4 regions of the Paenibacillus sp. RC84 genome follow, and region 4 is predicted to be linked to each of the others. Evidence: riboswitches for the same ligand, from Rfam matches in the RefSeq annotation. Region 4 holds a riboswitch; each other region holds the start of a gene.

Region 1 (4,971 bases), on a different contig from region 4:
GTCTCACCATAAAGGACGATGACGATGATAAACCAGGAAGAAATCGGAAGTAAACCGAAATCCATGCAGGGCTATTTGTCACCGCTGGTCCGGGATATTCCTCCTTCGGGCATCCGGCGTTTTTTTGATTTGGTAAGCGGGAGCAAGGATATCATTTCTCTGGGCGTCGGGGAACCGGATTTCGTGACGCCGTGGCATGTCCGCGAGGCGTGCGTGTATTCCCTGGAAAGAGGGCGGACGAACTATACGCCGAATGCGGGCCTCCCTGAGCTTCGCGAAGCGATCGCCGAGTATTTGTACACGAATTTTGCCGTAAAATACGAGCCTTCGAATGAAGTCGTCGTAACGGTCGGCGGCAGCGAGGCGATTGACCTTGCGCTGCGCGCGCTGATTACGCCGGGCGATGAAATTCTCGTTCCGGAGCCCTGCTATATCGCTTACAGCCCGATCGTCACGATCGGCGGAGGAGTCCCGGTCGGCATCGAGACCTTCGCGAAGGACAGCTTCAAGCTGAAGCCCGAGGCGCTCCGCGCAAGTCTGACGCCGAAATCCAAGGTTCTCGTTCTGAGCTATCCGAGCAACCCGACGGGCGGCATCATGACGTACGAGGACTGGGAGCCGATCGCCCGGATCGTGGAAGAGAACGATCTGATCGTCATCGCCGATGAAATTTATGCGGAGCTCACTTACGGAAGCAAGCACGTGAGCTTCGCGTCGCTGCCCGGCATGCGGGACCGCACTGTTCTTGTCAGCGGCTTCGCGAAAGCTTTTGCCATGACGGGCTGGAGAGTCGGCTACATGTGTGGGCATCCGGACCTGATCTCGGCGATGCTGAAGATCCATCAGTACACGGTCATGTGCGCTCCGATCATGGGCCAGATTGCCGCGCTTGAGGCGCTCCGCAACGGACTGGAGGAGAAGGACCGGATGATGGAGTCCTATAACCAGCGCAGACGCCTGGTCGTTCAAGGCTTCCGGCAGATCGGTCTCGACTGCCACGAGCCTCAGGGAGCGTTCTACGCGTTCCCTTCCATCGCTTCGACGGGCCTCAGCTCGGAAGAGTTCGCTCAGCGGCTTCTGACCGAAGCGAAGGTGGCGGCCGTTCCGGGACAGGTATTCGGCAACGGCGGCGAAGGCTTCGTCCGCTGCTCCTATGCGACTTCCGTTTCACAGCTGAACGAAGCTTTGGACCGTATTGGGTCTTTTGTGAAAAAATTGTAAAGACTTGTCCCAAAAAATAGTTTTCAGAATCGGAAAAAACTGATATCTTTAGGGTAAAGGAGGGATATGTATGGCTTATTTAGAATATCGTCTGGCCGACAACTCGGGTTGGTACAGCCATGACGTTTCCGATCAACGCTGGTTATCCAAACGACCTGCCAAATTAGCCTCCCTCTTTCACCTGGAAGAAGAAATTCAGTTTATGCGGCACAGACTGGAACAGATGGTTCAGTCCGGTGAGGCTATGACTTCCGAGTCCGTAATTGAAATGAGTACGCTACTTGATCATAAGATTAACGAATATATGAATCTAGTCCAGAAGAGCCGGTAAATGCCGGCTTTTTTGCAGCGTTTGCACAGGCTATCAGGCAACGGAGGGATTACGATGACACAGAAACGCTGGTTTTCGGCTGCTGTACTGCTTCTATTATTCACCGTCTTGGTTTCCGGGTGCGGGAAGGCCCAGCCCAAAGCGGATGTTTCCATCTTTATGATGGCCCGTGACGGTATACCGGTCGATGCCGCTTTTAAGCTTGAAAATTCGTTGAAAGCGCTTGTGGGGGACAAGCCGTCCATCTATTTGAATACGTCCCCGCTTTTTTCCAATGAGAAGATGATCGTCGAAATGGGATACGGCAATCACGGTATTCTGATCATCCCCGAAGAACAGTTTAAGATTTATGCGGCCGAAGGGGCATTTTTACCGCTGGAAGAGCATTTCAAGCAGGAGGACTATCCGGAGGGCGTACTCGAGGCGACGATTGAACCTGCCGGGAAGAAAAAGAATCCGCCCGAAGCGCCCAAGAAGGAGACGCATCTGTACGGCATTCCGCTCCAGTATTCCAAGTGGATGAAGGATAACGGCGTAGAGGGCAAAGGGCTCGTCGCTTTCATGGCGGTGAACAGCCGCAATCCCGAACAGTCGTTCGAGGTGCTCAAAAAGATCGCCGCTAAATCCTGACGCGACGGCCTCGGCGCCGCCACGACTCTATGGCCCGCGCGAGGAACTGCAAGCGGTGCGGTGACTAAAGTCCTTGTCTTTCCGGCGCCGCTTGGCCTATAATGGGGGATGAACTTGAAGGCCCAACCTCATACGTTTACCGTCAGGTCCCGAAGCGGCGTCTCCCAACGGAGCCGAAGCCCAGGGTGAAAAGGGAAGCCGGTGCAAATCCGGCACGGTCCCGCCACTGTAATACGGAGATCGTCTTACGATGCCACTGTCCGCGCGCGGATGGGAAGGCAAGACGGTCAGTCATCCGTAAGTCAGGAGACCTGCCTGCCGGTTTGCAGCACAATATCCTTCGAGGAGAGGATCGCGCGAAACCGGAAAGGACGTCCGACTGACGGCCGTTTCACCTCGTGATTCCGAAAGTTATCCCCTCTATCTCCGGATAGAGGGGATTTTTTGTTGACATGCGCGAACATCGTGGGACAACTTCAAGTCAAACTAAATCAGCAAGGGAGTAGAGAACATGAACAACGAACGAAGAACCGCTAGGGGTTTTAAATACGCCCTGCTGCTGCTTGTTTTGACGATGGCCGTCGGCCTGGCAGCCTGCGGCAAGCAAAGCACGGATAACGGGACGGCGGGCTCGGCCTCTCCGGCGGCAAGCACCGCTCCGCAAACGAGCGCGAAGAAAACGCAGTATCCTTTGAAAGTAACCGATGCGACAGGCAAGGAATTTACGTTCGAGAAAGCGCCCGGTAAAATCGTGTCGGTTTCGCCGGCTGAGACGGAAGCTCTTTTTGCGATCGGTCTGGGCGATACAATCGTCGGCGTGTCCGATTTTGACGATTATCCGGCGGAAGCGAAAACGAAGCCGAAAATGGGCGGAATTACGCAGCCTAACCAGGAATCGGTTATCGCGTCGGGAGCCGACGTTGTTTTCACAGGCGTTTCGATGAAAAAAGAATCGGTCGAAAAGCTGCGCGCCATGGGCATCAACGTGTTCAAGGTGGAGCCTAAGACGCTTGACGACGTCATGAAAAATATTCAGCTCTACGGTCAGATTACCGACCATCAGGAACAGGCGGAAAAAGTTGTCGCAAAAATGAAAGAGGACCGTCAGAAAGTTACGGATGCCGTAAAAACCGTAGCGGCGGACAAGAAGAAAAAAGTCTACATCGAATTCTCTCCGGGCTGGACAGTCGGCAAGGGCGAATTCATGGATGAGCTGATCACGCTGGCGGGCGGTGTCAATGTCGCTTCCGACATTACGGGCTGGAAGCAGATCAGCGAGGAGAAAATCATTCAGCAGAACCCGGACGTTATTTTATTCGCCAAAGACGTGGTGGATGACAAAACGAAGAAGAGTCTTGAAGAACTCATTCGCGGACGCAGCGGGTGGAACGAAATCAATGCGGTCAAAAACAACCAGGTAATCGGTCTCGACCAGAATACGCTGACCCGTCCGGGACCGCGTCTGACAGAGGGACTCCTGCAAATGGCTAAAGCCATCTATCCGGACTTGGTGAAATAAATGAAACCTAAATGGGGACTTTGGGGAGGAGTAGGAGTTTTACTCCTTCTTCTTTCTATTGTGCTGAGTCTTTCGCTGGGCTCGGCCCATCTGCCGGTGAGTCAGATCGCTTCGATTCTGGGGAGCAAGCTGCCTTGGATCGGAGACCGAATCACGCCGGACTGGCCCGTATCCTCGGAGCAGATTATTATGAAGGTAAGGCTGCCGCGCGTAATGCTGGCCATCCTTGTCGGGGCCTCCCTTTCGGTAGCGGGAGCCGCTTTTCAAGGCGTTCTGCGCAATCCGCTTGCGGACCCGTATACGCTTGGGGTCAGCAGCGGAACGAGCGTCGGCGCGGCGTTCGTCATTTACTTCGGTCTGCAGACGACGTTTTTCGGGACGTGGACGATACCGGTCGTCGGGTTTGCTACAGGAGCCGTTTCGCTTTGGATCGTTCTACGACTGGCCCGGACTGACGGCAAAATCCGTATGGAGACGCTGCTGCTTTCCGGTGTCGTGATGCAGGCGTTTCTCGGCTCCGTGGTTTCTTTTCTGGTGTCGATGTCCAAGCAGGTCGTCAATGAAATCATTTTCTGGCTAATGGGCAGCCTCGCTATGAAAGGCTGGTCGTACACAACCGTTCTCCTTCCGTATTTCCTCGTAACTTTCGTTGTGCTCTACAGCTATGCGCGGACACTCAACTTGCTGGCGCTCGGGGAACGTCAGGCCGCCCATCTGGGTATCCATGTCGAACGGACGAAATTGATCGTGCTGATCACCGCGACACTGGTGACGGCTGCGGCCGTTTCCGTATCCGGCGTCATCGGGTTTGTCGGGCTGATCGTGCCTCATCTGATCCGTCTGATCGCGGGACCGGATTACCGGCTGATCGTGCCGCTTTCCGCCGTTGGCGGAGCCATCTACGTCCTTTGGGCCGACACGCTGGCCCGGACGCTTCTAAGCCCGACAGAGATTCCGCTCGGCGTAATCACCGCGTTTCTGGGTGCGCCGTTCTTCGCTTATCTGCTGCGCAAACAGAAGAAATGGGGGAGAAGCTGATGGAACCGATCATCGAAGTGCAGGGTGCTGGAAAAAGTTTCGGCGGAACCCGCGTGCTCAAAGATATCCGTTTCGAGGTGAAGCCCGGCGAATTTTTCGGCATCATCGGGCCCAACGGGAGCGGCAAATCGACTCTGCTGAGGCTTATCTCCGGCGTAGACCCCCTTACGGAAGGCCGTATTCTTCTCCAGGGGAGGGAAGTCGCGGGCTACGCCCGCAAGGAGCTGGCACG
Region 2 (4,971 bases), on a different contig from region 4:
TGAAGCGAATCGCCGAGATGGATGAGGCCCGTTTCCGTCAATTCGGGTTTGGCGAAGAGCAGAAACTCCGAGATAATCTTCTCGGCCTGGTCGAGTTCTCCGATGGCGATGTTTAAGTATCGGCCGAGCTTCTCGTCGGCTTCCTTCTGGGAAATCTGGATATACCCGCGCGTAACTTGAAGCGGATTTCGGATCTCGTGAGCGACACTGGCGGCCAGATCGCTGAGATGCTGCAGCTTCTCGGCTTTCTGGATTTCGATACTCATCTGGTCATGCCGGAGCATATGCTGAAACCACAGGATGAGGAGCACCGGCAGCAGAAGCTGTACGGTCACGAGAAGACTTACTTGCGGCAGCAGGTCCTGCCAGATAAAATCGTGATGCGAGACGATGTAAGACAGCCAGATAAGCAGAGCGGCAGCGCCGATGCTTGTGTATAAGAGCGACAGGGCGATTTTTTTTCGCGAAGGATATTGGTAGAAGTTACGGGCTCGCAGCAGGATGGGAAGAAAACCCGCCGCATAGAGAATGACGTCCGAAATTCCGAAAGACGGGAACATGATCCCATGAAAAATCAGCATCATCCCGAGCGCCGTAAACCCTCCGTAATACCCTCCGTACATAAAAGCGAGCAGAAGAGGAACGCCTCTTAAATCCCAATAAAAATCAGGAACGAGATACATGACCGGATAGCTTATACTGAAAATCCCGGAAAACCCCATCAGGATTCCCATCAGAAATCGGTTTCGTTTTTTTTCTCTTTTGTAAAAACGCGTAAGCATAAAAATCTGGTAAATATGAGGGGGAAATGTCATGATGAATAAATGGACAAGGATATCTTTCACGGGCCGCACTCTCTTTCTAAAAGAAAAAAGAACTCAGATTCCTATTATGGAGTTCTCTGGCAGATAATGCAATAAATAATGATGCCAATTGAGCGGAAACTCATCAAAAGTTGGTGAACATGGAGGAATATTTCACCAAGTTGTTGAAATCTTTAAGAATAAGCCGGAGGTGCTGAGATTGAAAATTCTCGTCAGCCAGCCTAAGCTGGAGCGGAACCTGGAACAACTGCAAGCGGAATTGATGAGGTATCCCGACATAACTGCGGCAGTTTTCCCCGAAGGATACTTACATACGAATCTATCTCTGGCGTGTGAGCTTGCGGCCCGTACGCGTACTCTACTTATAAGCGGTTCGAAAAATCCGAAAGACCGGGCCGTTATCATAAACCGGGAAGGGAAAATCGCGATGGACCGGGCCAAATACAGCGGATATGAATCCGTAAAGGAAGAAGGGCTACTCATCACCCCGATTTTGTGTGACGAACTGGTACTGCGGGAGGTGGAGGAAGCGATCAGCCCCCGGACCGATTTGTTTGTTCAGCCGATCGGCGTCGGCATGTTCAGTGAAGAGCAGTTCGATGAATGGGTTGCAAAAGCGAAAGAAATCGCCTCTCGGCATCATGCCATGGTCATCGGGACGAGTCATGCGGACGGATCCTTTCGCGGCAGCGAAGTTTCACTGCCTATCGCGTATTGGATAGACCGGGACGGCGAGCCTCTGTTCATTTCCAAATGCGATGTGCGCAGCCGTGTTGTGGATCTCCGTACCAAAGAAATCAGGGTCTGCGAGCCTGCCGTAAAGGAGGATGTCTCGTGAGGACGGATAGAGAAGCTTTGAAACCTGAAGTGGAGGCTTACCTCAACCGAATCGGTTACGAAGGGCCGCTGGACGGCAGTTATGAAGCGCTGGCTTTGCTGCAGGAGCAGCATCTGCACACCGTTCCGTATGAAAATCTGGATATCCTGAACGGTATTCCGCTGTCTCTGGACATAAAGCATCTGCGCCACAAAATCGTCGAGCGGCGGCGGGGCGGCTACTGCTTCGAGCTGAACGCCCTGTTCGGCTGGCTGCTGCGCCAGCTCGGTTACCCCGTGACCGATTATGTCGCCCGGTTCTGGCGAGACGAGACGCAGCTGCCGCCCAAACGCCGCCATCACGTATTGAAAGTGGAGGCGGAGGGGGTCAGCTACTTATGCGACGTAGGTGTCGGGGGCATCGTCCCCCGGAGACCGGTCCGTCTTGCCGAGAAGCTGGAACAGCGGCAGGGCGGGGAGTTATACGCCATGGAGCGGGACCCCGTATTCGGCTGGGTGCTGAGCGAGAACCATCACGGCAGTTGGAGGCGCATTTACTCGTTTACCGAGGAGCCGCAGCTGCCCAAAGATTTTGTCATGGCCAGCTTCTGGTGCGAGCACAGCCCGGACTCCATTTTCACGAAGGATGCGATGGTAGCCGTACGGACCCGTGAGGGGCGCAATTCGGTCTCCGGCAAGGAGTTTAAGCTGTTCACGCCAGAAGGCGTGCGCACGTTCGTGCCCGAAAACGACGCGGCCTACAAGGAAGCTCTGCTTAAATATTTCGGCATTCCTCTGGAATAAAGCTTGCATAAATAAGCTTCGTTGTGTATAGTCATTCCTAAGTTAACCAATTGAATATGTTGGGAATAGGTGCCCAGCCCCTCGGGAGCTGGAGCTTAAAAGGGAAGTCCGGTGAAAAACCGGCGCGGTCCCGCCACTGTAACAGAGGAGTCAAGGCGATTATGCCACTGGTCTTAGACCGGGAAGGCAGCCGAAGATGATGATTCTGGAGCCAGGAGACCTGCCTGTTCTGACAGCACTGCTTTACCTACGGGAGATAGGGAGGTGTTAAAGTACGAGCCGCTGATTATACAAACAGAGGGCGTCTTTATCCTTGCATGCTTCGGGGATAATGACGTCCTTTTCTTATTTTTCGCGTACAAACAAGCAAATGAAACAGAGAACTTATGCAAACATCCAATTCAAGCCACTATCAGGAGGTCAAGATCATGAACGCATTGAAAAGCAGCAGTTTGGGGTACCCGAGGATCGGAGCGGGACGTGAATGGAAGAAGGCGCTGGAGTCTTTCTGGGCCGGTAAAATCGGGGAGCGGGAGCTGACGGACAAGCTGACCGAGGTCCGTTTGGGAAATCTTCGCATTCAGCGGGAGAAGGGCATTGAGCTTATCGCGGTCAACGATTTTTCGGGATACGACCACGTACTGGATACTTCCGCGATGTTCGGAATCGTCCCGGAACGGTTTCAATACGAGGGCGGTGAAGTATCTCCGGGCACCTACTATGCGATGGCTAGAGGCGAGGACGGGGCGGCTGCATGCGAAATGACGAAATGGTTTAACACCAACTATCATTATATTGTGCCGGAACTGCAGGGCGCGAGGCCCGAACTGGTCGAGAACAAGCCTCTCAAAGCTTACCGCGAAGCCAAAGAAGCGCTCGGAATCCAGGGCAAGCCCGTGCTTCTCGGACTGTTTACGTTTTTGAAATTGTCCAAAGGGTACTCCGAGACGGAAACCGATGCCTGGATCGACCGGCTGCTTCCGCTGTACGGCCAAGTGCTGCGAGAGCTGGAACGGGAAGGCGCCGAATGGGTGCAAGTGGACGAACCGGTGCTTTCGACAAACGTATCCGCCGAGGATATGGAACGGATTGAAGCGATCTACAAAGCACTGGCAGAGGCAGCGCCGAAACTGAAAATTATGCTCCAGACCTACTTCGAATCCGTGGAACATTACAGTAGGGTTGTGCAGCTGCCCGTAAGCGGGATCGGGCTTGATTTCGTACACGGCGGTGAGAAGACGCTGAAGCTTCTGAAGAGCGAAGGATTTCCCGAAGGTAAAATTTTGGGAGCGGGTATCGTGGACGGCCGGAATATTTGGCGTTCCGATCTGAAGGAGAAGCTGAATACGCTTCGCGGCATTTTAGCCGTGGTTCCCGAAGAGCGGGTGATCGTCCAGCCATCTTGCAGCCTTCTGCATGTGCCGGTGTCCACCGTTCACGAAGATAAGCTCGATCCGGTGCTGAGAGACGCTCTTGCCTTCGCCGACGAGAAGCTGGAGGAAATCGTCCTGCTGTCCAAGGCGGCGGTATCCCAAACGGCGGACACCGCCGAAGCGCTTCAGCGGAACGAAAAAGCGCTTGCCGCCCTCCGATCTTCCGAAGCTCGCGGCAACAAAGCCGTCCAGGCGGCCGCTCTGCAGCTTCAAAAGGTGCCGGCGGCACGCGGCGCGGATTTCGGCGAGAGGCGGGCCCTTCAGCGCGAGAAGTGGCAGCTGCCATTTCTCCCGACCACGACTATCGGAAGCTTCCCGCAGACAGCGGAAGTCAGACAGGCGCGGTCCAAATGGAGAAAAGCGGAATGGACGGACGAGCAGTATAAAGCGTTTATCCGGAGCGAGATCGATAAATGGATCAAGCTTCAGGAGGAGCTGGATCTGGACGTCCTCGTTCACGGGGAATTCGAACGGACGGACATGGTGGAATTTTTCGGCGAAAAATTGGACGGCTTCGCCTTCACGCGCAACGGCTGGGTGCAGTCCTACGGCTCGCGCTGTGTGAAACCGCCGGTCATTTACGGCGATGTGGCTTTTACGCAGCCGATGACCGTCGAGGAAACCGTCTACGCCCAGTCGCTCACGACACGTCCCGTCAAAGGGATGCTGACCGGACCGGTTACGATTCTTAACTGGTCATTCGTCCGGGACGATCTGTCCAGAGACGTAGTCGCCTATCAGATTTCGCTCGCGCTGGAGAAAGAAGTGCAAGCACTCGAAGAGGCGGGAATCGAAATGATCCAAATCGACGAGCCCGCTGTCCGTGAAGGCCTTCCTCTTAAGAAAGATGAGCACCGGGCTTATCTCGATTGGGCGGTCAACGCTTTCCGCAGCACAACGTCGAACGTGCGGGCCACGACGCAAATTCATACCCATATGTGCTACTGCGAATTCCACGACATGATCGGGTCTATCCGCGATATGGATGCCGACGTCATATCCATTGAAACTTCCCGCAGCCACGGCGAGCTGATCGAAAGCTTCGAACAGCACACCTACGAGAAGGGAATCGGGCTCGGTGTCTACGACATTCA
Region 3 (4,971 bases), on a different contig from region 4:
GCACCGCGAGCTCGCGGGCGTCGCTCGTGCCGGCCAGGAGGAGGATCATCGTCCTCCCTCCCTGCCGTCCGCGCCTGCGGCTACAGGGCCAGGCGCAGGCCGGGACGCTTCGCCACCGGTGGCGCCGGCCTCGCTTGCGGCACGGCTGTCGTCCGCATGGTTATGCGCGTGCGCCTCATGATCGTGATGTTCATGGCCGTGATCATGATCGTGCGCATGTCCGTGAACGTGTTCGTGTGCATGCCCGTGATCGTGCTCATGGTCATGATGGTGCCCGTGGTGATGATCGTGTTCATGGTGGTGATCATGATCATGGTCGTGATGATGGTGATCATGATCGTGGTCGTGATGATGGTGATGATCGATATGTTTCATCGCTTCCAGACGGAAGGAGCACATATCGCAGTTCATTTTCACCTCGTCCTGAAGCGCCTCGCCCGCGCGGTCGCGGAGAATGCCCCCAAGAATCGGATCAAGGCCGAAATAATCGGTCATCTCAAACGTACAATCGGGATAGCGCAGGGAGAAGTCAAGCAGCATGCCTTCCATCCGTTTGATCAAAATCCCCGTAAAAAGAAAATAAGGAAGCACGATCACTTTCTTCGCGCCCAATCTCAGGCAGCGTTCGATCCCGTTCTCCAGAAGCGGCGCCGTTACGCCGATAAATGCCGTTTCGACCCAGGGAACCTGGAGCTTTTCCCAGAGCAAGCGGGAAATTTTGAACAGCTCGCTGTTCGCATCGGGATCGCTGCTTCCGCGTCCGACAACCAGTACGGCGGTATCCCCCGGCGTTTCATCGCGGAACCGGTCCGCCCCGCCCAGCCTTGCCGTCATGATGTCGACTACACCTTCATGTACGCCGATCGGCCGTCCGTAAATGAACTGCACGCCCGGGTAACGCTCTTTCGCTTCGTCAATGACAGCCGGAATATGAATCTTGGCATGACCGGCGGAAAATAAAATGATCGGCACCACGGCAATCCGGGTGGCTCCTCTGTTGACGCAAGTCTGTATCCCTTGCGAAATTGTCGGTTTTTCAAGCTCCAGAAAACAGGTTTCGATTATGGCCTGCTCCATCGTTTCGGCGAGCCGGCTTACAAACGCCCGGACCTCGCTGTTCCCTTCCGCGTCACGGCTTCCGTGACCTACAAACAGTACCGCATCCATCGGTTCTGCCTCCTTTTTTGTATCCCTGTATTGAAAAGAACTCCTCGTGTTTACGGGTTCGTTAATCTCCGCACAAAGCGTTTTCGATTTGAAAAGCGGGGACTTCCCGGTGACGGTAGCCCTCCAGCTCTTTTACGCGGGCAAAAAACTTATGGAACCGTTCGTTCGGGTGCCCTTCGTTCCGGTACCGGGCGACGATCCGCTCTATGGTCTCGACCAGCTTGTCCGGCTCGATGCCTTCCGCAACGGGCTGCGCCGCGTGGGCATTGCGGCCGACCGTTTTCCCCCCGAGGAACAGATCAAACTTCTCCCGGCGGTACACGATGCCGATATCTTCCTTCACCGCGCCGTAGCAGGCCATGCCGCAGCCGTTGAAACCGATTTTCATCTCTTTGGGCACGGCCGCTCCGCCCAGAAGATCGTGAAGCTCCTCCGCATACGGCACGGCGTCGCCCTTGTCCATATTGCAGAAGTCGCAGGCTTTGACCTGGACCACATCGCCGACCGGAGCCAGCAGAAGCCCTTCTCCGCGAAGCCGTTTCGTTACGGAATCGGGATCATCGGTCCGCAGCTTGACGAGCAGTTGATGATGGGGCGTATACTCCATCGTTCCTGTATCGCCGACAGCGGCCGCGAGGACCATCAGCTGTTTGGCGGTCAGGTTTTTGTTCGCGAGTCCGGGGCTGACGGCGAACTCGAGAATAGCCTGCTGGCGGAAAAATCCGCTTGGGGAAGCGGAGGGAGCCGTTCCGCCGGGCTCGCCCGTCACGAGACGGAGCGCCTCTTCCGCCAGCTCATAGGCGGTAGGAGCCGAAGCCTCGACGGAAGCCGCAGGTGCGGCAGACGGACGTAGGGCGACCGCAACCGCCGAGTCCCCGTACTCCCCGGCCCCCGAAGACGCGGGCTTATCGTACGCGGACCGTGTCCCGGCCGCTTGTATGCGGACCGGCGAATCTTCGCGGTCGTAGTCGTCGGCAGTACCGGTTCCTTCGGCTTCGGGGCTGTATTCGCCGTAGCCGTCATCCCCGTACTCGTCCTCGTCGAAGAAGGACGGCAGACCGGCGCTGCCGGCTTCCCGCTGCTCCGCGGACCGGAGAGCGGCACCGGGCTGTACCGGCAGGGCCGCTTCCGTTTCCGCGCCGGTTTCCGCTTCCTGCTCCAGAGCCCACGGCTCGGCTTCCCGCCGGAGACGCTCATGAGGGCGCAGGGGCTGAATATCGCTGTCCAGCGTATACTTGCGCTGATAGCCCCTCGGCGTAATCATGAGTCCCTCGTAGTTGCGGGTCGCGGAGTTGCCGATGATCACGGTAGTAAGCATGCCGATGTCATGCTCCAGCATCTCCGCAAGCGTCGTCAGCACGACGTGCTCCCTGTCTCGGTAGGCGCTTTTGACGATACCCACCGGAGTATCGGGAGAGCGGTGTTTCAGCAAAATCTGCTGCGTCTCCACGATCTGGCGTGTTCTTCTGCCGCTCCGCGGGTTGTACAGAGCGATGACGAAATCGGCGGATGCGGCCGCTTCGACTCTGCGCCGGATGAGATCCCACGGCGTCAGGTGATCGCTGAGGCTGATCGTGCATGCGTCGTGCATGACGGGAGCTCCAAGCAGCGAAGCGCACGAGTTGATCGCCGAGATGCCGGGCACGATTTCGACTTCCACGCCATCGCTCGGCTTCCACCCTTTCTCGATCAGCACCTCGTACACGAGACCCGCCATACCGTAGACGCCCGCATCGCCGCTGGATATAACGGCCACCTTACGCCCGGCCTCCGCCTGTCTGACGGCTTCCTGCGCACGGCTCACTTCCTCGGTCATGCCCGTACGCACGACCTGTTTGCCGTCGATCAGACTGCGTATCAGATCCACGTAAGTGTTATAGCCAATAATGACTTCGCTTTCCGAAATCGCCTCGCGCGCGCGTTTTGTAATATGGGCTTCGTCCCCGGGGCCAAATCCGATGATAAGCAGTTTACCGGCCATTCCCATTCCTCCTCTTCCCTGTAAAAAAAGCTCCAGCGCTTACGCTGAACAACCGTTATCAAGCAGTCCGGCCTTCCTGTCCGCTTCGAACAGGCGGCCTTCTATATGCACGGCGGTGCGCCTTCCGGCGGCCTGCCGTTTGCCTTCCCGTCTCGTCCGGACAATAAAAAAAGCATTTCCACCCTCTTCGGATAGAAATGCTTCGAACTTTCGAGCCATTAAGCGGGAATATCCCGCATATGCTTCCAACCCGCACAGTCGCCGGCCCCGGGCAGTCTTGTACGCCCACGTTCCGGCAAGCCGCCGTTGGCAGCGATTCAGCCGTTCTCAACACCTCCCTAAATCCTCGTAGGTTATCTAGTGTTATTTAAACAGGCAGGTCTCCTGGCTCGGAGCTTTCTTCGGCGCCTTCCCGGAAAATCCAGTGACGTTGATGCCGAAAAAAATTTTCCCCTGCGATTGCAGGGGGCTCCTTACAGTGGCGGGTCCGCGTCGGTCTTTCACCGAACTTCCCGTTTTAAGCCGAACCCGGTTCTTATGGACTGTCTGATCCGTTCGAATGGGCTCCGCACCTGTTTTTACCATATTCGATTGTGTTCTGTTCATCATAACATCCGGTCAAAGAACTTGTCTATGCCGATAAAAGCTCCCCTCAACCGAGCAGATAAACTCTGGCTTCATAAGGCCGCAGTTTGAGGACGCCGGTATCCTCGCCGGAGACGGGATCGTAATTTGAAATGAGAAGCTCCGCGTTCTTCCCCTTTCCCAGCTCTTCCGGCCATGTAAACTCCGGCGTTCCGTCGAAAAAGTTCAGAATCACCAGCAGCTTCTCCCCGTTCAGCGTCCGCGTATACGCATAAATTTCCGTGTCCAGCGGAAGCAGAAGCTTATATTCGCCGTAAACGATGACGGGATGCTTTTTGCGAAGCGCGATTAAGCTGCGGTAGTAGTGGTAGACGGACTGCGGATCGGCTGCCGCTGCCGCCGCATTGATCCCGGGATAATTCGGGTTCACCTTGATCCACGGTTCCCCCGTCGTAAATCCGGCGTTCGCCGTGTCGTCCCACTGCATGGGGGTGCGGGCGTTGTCCCGGCTTTTTTTCCAGATCGCCTTCATGACTTCGTCCTGGGGCTTGCCGAGCAGCTTGGCCTGCTTGTAGTAATTGATCGTTTCCACATCGCGGTAATCGCCGATCAGATCGAACGCGACATTGGTCATGCCGATTTCTTCCCCCTGAAAAATATACGGCGTCCCTTCCAGCGTCAGGAGAAACGCAGCCAGCATTTTCGCGGATTCCACCCGGTACCGGCCTTCATCTCCGAACCTCGAAACGGGACGGGGCTGATCGTGATTGCCGAGATAGTTGGCATTCCAGCCTTTGCCGTGAAGGACCGTCTGCCAGCGGCTCATCACTTTTTTCAGCTCCAGCAGGGTCCACGGCTTCGACTCCCATTTGCCCGTCCCGGCGGAAGCCGCATCCAGATTCATATGCTCGAACTGGAAAACCATGTTCAGCTCATGGCGCTCATCCCCCACGTAATCCAGCGCCTGCTCCGGACCCAGTCCGGATGTTTCGCCGACCGTCATGATGTCGTAGTTAAACAGCACCCGGTCATTGAGTTTGTGCAGCAGCGTATGTACCTTTTCCAGGTTCGAAAAAAGCTGGTAAGCCTGCACAACGGGCAAATGCCGGGGATTATCGGCATCCGGCAGCCCTTGCGCTTTTACGATATGAGCGATGGCATCGAAGCGGAAACCGTCGACACCCTTGCCTAGCCACCATTGCACCATTCTGAAAAGCTCGTCGACCATTTCGTCGTTC
Region 4 (4,971 bases):
CAAATTCGGCGCTTCTCTCAACTTTAGCGGCAAAGTTCCGGTTGTAGGTCTCGGCGGCGAGCTGAAGATCGCTTATGAGCGGACGCGGTCCGTCACTTCCGAAATGAAGAGCATCAAGGAATTTTCGATTGAACTGTACCCGTCTGCCACCAAAAAAACGGCTGCACATTTGTATATCCGGCCCAACATAACCAGGCTTACCTACAAACTGGCGGATTGGCAGGAGAACGACCTGGGCGTGCAGCTCAGTCTTTTCTCCGTATCGGATCTTAGCATCGAAGCCCGCAAAGGCAAATCCTTGAGCACGTTTCCGAAACAGCCCGATCCGAACCGCATCGAGAATTATGTGCAAAGATTTACGGCGCTGCCCGATTATGCGGATAAGCAGCTTTCGTTCAGTATGCCGGTGAATTGGTCGGAATCCATGAAAATCGAAGAAAATTTTATTAAAGTCAGCAAAACCATCACCTCCGTTTCCAACAGCGTATCCGTTGAATGCAAGCCTGCGGGCAAGGCGCCCGGCGATGTGTTTTCGATCGGTGTAGGGTCCAGCTTCATGTACACGTATGAAGTGAACGTGTCCACCCAGTTCTCATCTCAAATGGGCTGTACGGTCCGTTACCCGAATCCCCGTCCGGGCGAAACCGATGATATCAGCGAAGTGAAGCTGCTCATGTATGTGTTTTACCCCGATAAAAATAAAACGGACCGCTGCTACTGGATTCCGCAGGAAACGAAAAACCAGTATCCCTGGTGCGTGGCGTGGTCCGTGGATGAGCTGGTTAGGCAGGGCAGCGGCCAGTGAGACAGCCGGACTCCAAAGGCCTCCTTCCGTTTACGGCAGACAAATCATTACGATAATTGCGGACTGTCTTTTGATTTATGTTTTTGCTCATCTGATTCCCGGTGTGTACATCAAGGATTTTTTATCCGCTCTCACTTTATCTGTCGCTCTGCACGTGATCGAATGGATACTTGCTGGCATAATGATTCTTTATAAAAAGAACAACAAAAAGAATTTAAACATGTAAAAAAGGATCAAGCTCCAATCCAAGGAGCTTGATCCTTTTTTATTTAGATGCAAGTAAAACCCCCGCTCAGCGCCTGGAGACCAGCGTGGATGCACGTCCCTCCGCCGCCCGCAAACTTTGTCGAAATAAAAAGAATCCGAAATAAAATCTCGCCCGTTTATGGGCAGGTTATCACACCTTTTTCGCCTTATATCTCGGTTTTTCTCCCCTTGTTGAGTCCTTACGCACAGTTGACAAACCACAATATATTGAGGTAAATTCATATCTATCACCTACATATTCACTATATATAGACTATATATGGATTGGACAGGTTTCCCGCCTACCAGGCGGGAATCAAAAGGGAAGTCCGGTGAGAATCCGGCGCGGTCCCGCCACTGTCAACGGGGAGCGCCCCACCCATACCGCCACTGACGAATGCCGTCGGGAAGGCCGCGGAGGGGCGCAATGAACCTGGAGCCAGGAGACCTGCCTGTCTGAAAGACACCGCTGAACCTACGGGAGATAGGGAGGTGTCCGGACGTTTTTCACATACAGCCGCTTGCCTGGCTGTCCCCCTCTTCCGCCTCCGGGCGGGGAGCCGGGCAGCCGGCTTGTACGCGCGGCTTCAGCCAGCCTTTTTGCAGAGCCGTCAGCGGCGCGCGAAAGGGCTGGAAGCTGACTGTGAATTTAGAGCCGCTCTTTGTCACACAAGGAGCGGCTTTCATCCGGGCGCGCCGACTACTTCCCGTGGTCGGCGCGCCCCGTATTTTTGAAAGAGTGGAAAGGAAGATGCTTCCATGCTGGTAGTGTACGATTCCCGTACGGGAAATGTTCAACGATTCATTAACAAGCTGAATTTGAAGGCCGTACGGATCGAAGAGGATTTGACGATCCAGGAGCCGTTCGTCCTTGTTACCTATACGACCGGATTCGGTCAAATTCCCGGCAAAGTGCTGGACTTTCTGAAACATCACTCTTCCCTTCTGCGCGGTGTAGCCGCAAGCGGCAACCAGAACTGGGGACAATCCTTTGCCCTGAGCGCCGACCGCATTTCATCGGCATACGGTGTTCCGGTGCTTGCCAAATTCGAACTTTCCGGCACGTCTAGCGACGTGGAACGATTCCATAAAGGGGTGCGCCATCTTGAAGCATATTGAACTGAACAACGAACTCATGATACCGGGGGAAGACGGGTTTTACCGTCTGGAGAAAGACCGCGAAGCGCTGGACGCCTTCCTTGAAGAAGTGCAGGGGCAGACCGTTCCTTTCGGCAGCATCAAAGAACGCTACGATTATCTGATCGGCGAAGATTTCTACGAGAACGTGTACGAACACTACACGCTGGAGCAGATCGAAGCCATCCACGAAACCATCCGCGAAAGCGGCTTTAAGTTCCAATCCTACATGGCCGCTTCGAAATTTTATAAAGATTACGCCCTGCGTACCAACGATAAAAAGCAAGTCCTCGAATCGTACGAGGACCGTGCCGCCATCGTCGCCCTTCACTTGGGTGAAGGCGATATCGGCAAAGCCCAGCGGATCGCCAAGGCGATCATCGAGCAGCGCGTCCAGCCGGCAACGCCGACGTTCCTGAACGCCGGACGCAGCCGCCGGGGCGAAATGGTCTCCTGCTTCCTGCTGGAGATGGACGACTCCCTGAACTCCATTCAGTACGTCATCGGCACCTGCATGCAGCTGTCCAAAATCGGCGGTGGCGTAGCCGTGAACATGTCCAAGCTGCGCGGACGCGGCGAGCCGATCAAAGGCGTCGAAGGCGCCGCGAAGGGCATCATGCCCGTCATGAAGCTCCTTGAGGATGCCTTCTCCTATGCGGACCAGATGGGTCAGCGCCGGGGCTCCGGAGCGGTCTACTACTCCGTATTCGGCTGGGACATCATCGAATTCCTCGACTGCAAAAAGATCAACGCGGACGAGAAATCCCGCATCCAGACGCTTTCCATCGGCCTGATCGTGCCGCAGAAGTTTTACGAGCTGGCCGAGCAGAACAAGCCGCTGCACGTGTTCGCCCCGTTCTCCGTCTACAAGGAGTACGGCCGTCACCTCGACGATATGAATATCGACGACATGTACGAAGAGCTGCTAGCCAACCCGAACGTGAAGAAGAAAGTCGTCATGAGCGCCCGCGACATGCTGACCAAAATTGCCGTTATCCAGCTGGAATCCGGCTATCCTTACATCATGAACCGTTCCAACGCGAACCGCGGACATGCCCTGAAAGACATCGGCAAAGTGAAAATGTCCAACCTGTGCACGGAAATTTTCCAGCTCCAGGAGACGACGGAAATCGGCGATTACGGCCAAGGCGATATTATCCGCCGGGACATTTCCTGCAACCTCGCTTCGCTTAACATCGTGAACGTGATGGAAACGAAAAGCATCCGCGATTCCGTCCACAGCGGCATCGAAGCGCTGACTTCCGTCAGCGACAACACGACGGTCGCGAACGCGCCGGGCGTTGTGAAAGCGAACAAGGAGCTTCATTCCGTCGGACTCGGCGCGATGAACCTGCACGGCTATCTGTCGAAGAACCGGATCGCTTACGAAAGCCCGGAAGCGAAAGAGTTTGCGCGCGCCTTCTTCATGGCCATCAACTTCTACTCGCTGGAGAAGAGCATGGAAATCGCACGCGACCGCGGTATCACTTTCGCCGATTTCGAACGCTCCGAATACGCGAAAGGCACCTATTTCGCCAAGTACGAAGAGAAGGATTACCGTCCGGAATCCGATAAAGTCAAAGCTCTCTTCGAGGGCATGAATCTTCCTTCGCCGGAAGACTGGAAAGCCCTGAAAGAACAGGTCATGAAACACGGCCTGTACCATGCTTACCGCCTGGCCATCGCGCCGACGCAGAGCATCTCTTACGTTCAAAACGCCACTTCGAGCGTTATGCCGATCGTCGATCAGATCGAAACGCGCACGTATGCAAACTCGACGACCTACTATCCGATGCCTTACCTGTCCAAGGAGAACATGTTCTTCTACAAGTCGGCTTACCGGATGGACCCGTTCAAGATCATTGATCTTATCGCGGAAATCCAGGAACATGTGGATCAGGGGATTTCAACCGTACTGCACGTAAACAGCGACATCTCGACCCGCGAGCTGGCCCGCAACTACCTGTACGCCGCCAAAAAAGGCCTGAAATCGCTCTACTATACCCGCACAAAGCGGTTGACCATGGAAGAATGCCTGAGCTGCTCCGTTTAAGAGAGGGCTAGGATAAGAATAGATTCGTGTAAAAGAAACCGGCTGCGCGAAAGGAGCGTAAAAATGCTCCGCGCAGGCCGCAAATCATCCGTATGGCGCTATCCCTATAAGCAGCTTTATGCAGGGCCGGAATTGTCAGCCCCGTATAAAGCTGCCTATGGTTATGCACGGCAGCGACTGATGCCGCATTTGCAGCGCGCCCCATCCAAAGGAGAGAAAGCGATGAAAGCCGTCAATTGGAATAAACCCGACGACGATTACACCTGGTCGTTTTGGCAGCAGAACGTGATGCAGTTCTGGACCGAAGAAGAAATTCCCCTTTCCGACGATAAAATGGTCTGGATCGAGATGAGCCCCGACGAGCAGGACGTCTACAAGAAGGTTCTGGGCGGCCTGACGCTTCTGGATACCCTTCAAGGCGGAGTCGGCATGCCGAGACTCGTCGAGCACATGGACGGCCTCCAGCGCAAAGCGGTGCTGTCGTTTATGGGCATGATGGAGCAGATTCATGCGAAGTCCTACAGCAGCATTTTCACGACGCTGGCGAGCAACGAAGAGATCGACGGCATTTTCCGCTGGGTCGAAGAGAACGGACGCCTGCAGCAGAAAGCGGATCTCATCAACCGTTACTACAACAGCATCCAGTCCGACAAAGACCTGTATCTGGCGATGACGGCTTCCGTTTATCTCGAAAGCTACCTGTTCTACAGCGGCTTCTTCTACCCGCTCT

The links. Region 4 has a riboswitch for cobalamin ahead of nrdI (class Ib ribonucleoside-diphosphate reductase assembly flavoprotein NrdI). Riboswitches for the same ligand answer to the same signal wherever they lie in the genome.
Region 1: linked by a shared signal. The riboswitch ahead of ABH899_RS03850 (ABC transporter substrate-binding protein) and the one ahead of nrdI (class Ib ribonucleoside-diphosphate reductase assembly flavoprotein NrdI) in region 4 are both predicted to bind cobalamin.
Region 2: linked by a shared signal. The riboswitch ahead of metE (5-methyltetrahydropteroyltriglutamate--homocysteine S-methyltransferase) and the one ahead of nrdI (class Ib ribonucleoside-diphosphate reductase assembly flavoprotein NrdI) in region 4 are both predicted to bind cobalamin.
Region 3: linked by a shared signal. The riboswitch ahead of cobJ (precorrin-3B C(17)-methyltransferase) and the one ahead of nrdI (class Ib ribonucleoside-diphosphate reductase assembly flavoprotein NrdI) in region 4 are both predicted to bind cobalamin.

What each region holds. Positions count from the first base shown of each region.
Region 1 covers NZ_JBGBYL010000002.1:23,070-28,040, forward strand. Annotated here, with positions in the region: gene ABH899_RS03830 (Lrp/AsnC family transcriptional regulator) at 1-12, shown strand, start outside; gene ABH899_RS03835 (aminotransferase class I/II-fold pyridoxal phosphate-dependent enzyme) at 25-1,221, shown strand; gene ABH899_RS03840 (aspartyl-phosphate phosphatase Spo0E family protein) at 1,292-1,552, shown strand; gene ABH899_RS03845 (hypothetical protein) at 1,607-2,182, shown strand; cobalamin riboswitch at 2,310-2,515, shown strand; gene ABH899_RS03850 (ABC transporter substrate-binding protein) at 2,694-3,701, shown strand; gene ABH899_RS03855 (FecCD family ABC transporter permease) at 3,702-4,739, shown strand; gene ABH899_RS03860 (ABC transporter ATP-binding protein) at 4,739-4,971, shown strand, end outside.
Region 2 covers NZ_JBGBYL010000004.1:448,095-453,065, forward strand. Annotated here, with positions in the region: gene ABH899_RS12260 (ATP-binding protein) at 1-845, opposite strand, end outside; gene ABH899_RS12265 (hypothetical protein) at 1,015-1,662, shown strand; gene ABH899_RS12270 (arylamine N-acetyltransferase family protein) at 1,659-2,444, shown strand; cobalamin riboswitch at 2,495-2,686, shown strand; gene metE (5-methyltetrahydropteroyltriglutamate--homocysteine S-methyltransferase) at 2,873-4,971, shown strand, end outside.
Region 3 covers NZ_JBGBYL010000011.1:64,398-69,368, reverse strand. Annotated here, with positions in the region: gene cobK (precorrin-6A reductase) at 1-49, opposite strand, end outside; gene ABH899_RS23460 (sirohydrochlorin chelatase) at 46-1,167, opposite strand; gene cobJ (precorrin-3B C(17)-methyltransferase) at 1,229-3,148, opposite strand; cobalamin riboswitch at 3,506-3,695, opposite strand; gene ABH899_RS23450 (glycoside hydrolase family 13 protein) at 3,801-4,971, opposite strand, start outside.
Region 4 covers NZ_JBGBYL010000010.1:97,291-102,261, forward strand. Annotated here, with positions in the region: gene ABH899_RS21980 (hypothetical protein) at 1-805, shown strand, start outside; cobalamin riboswitch at 1,326-1,521, shown strand; gene ABH899_RS21985 (hypothetical protein) at 1,559-1,720, opposite strand; gene nrdI (class Ib ribonucleoside-diphosphate reductase assembly flavoprotein NrdI) at 1,811-2,170, shown strand; gene nrdE (class 1b ribonucleoside-diphosphate reductase subunit alpha) at 2,157-4,241, shown strand; gene nrdF (class 1b ribonucleoside-diphosphate reductase subunit beta) at 4,464-4,971, shown strand, end outside.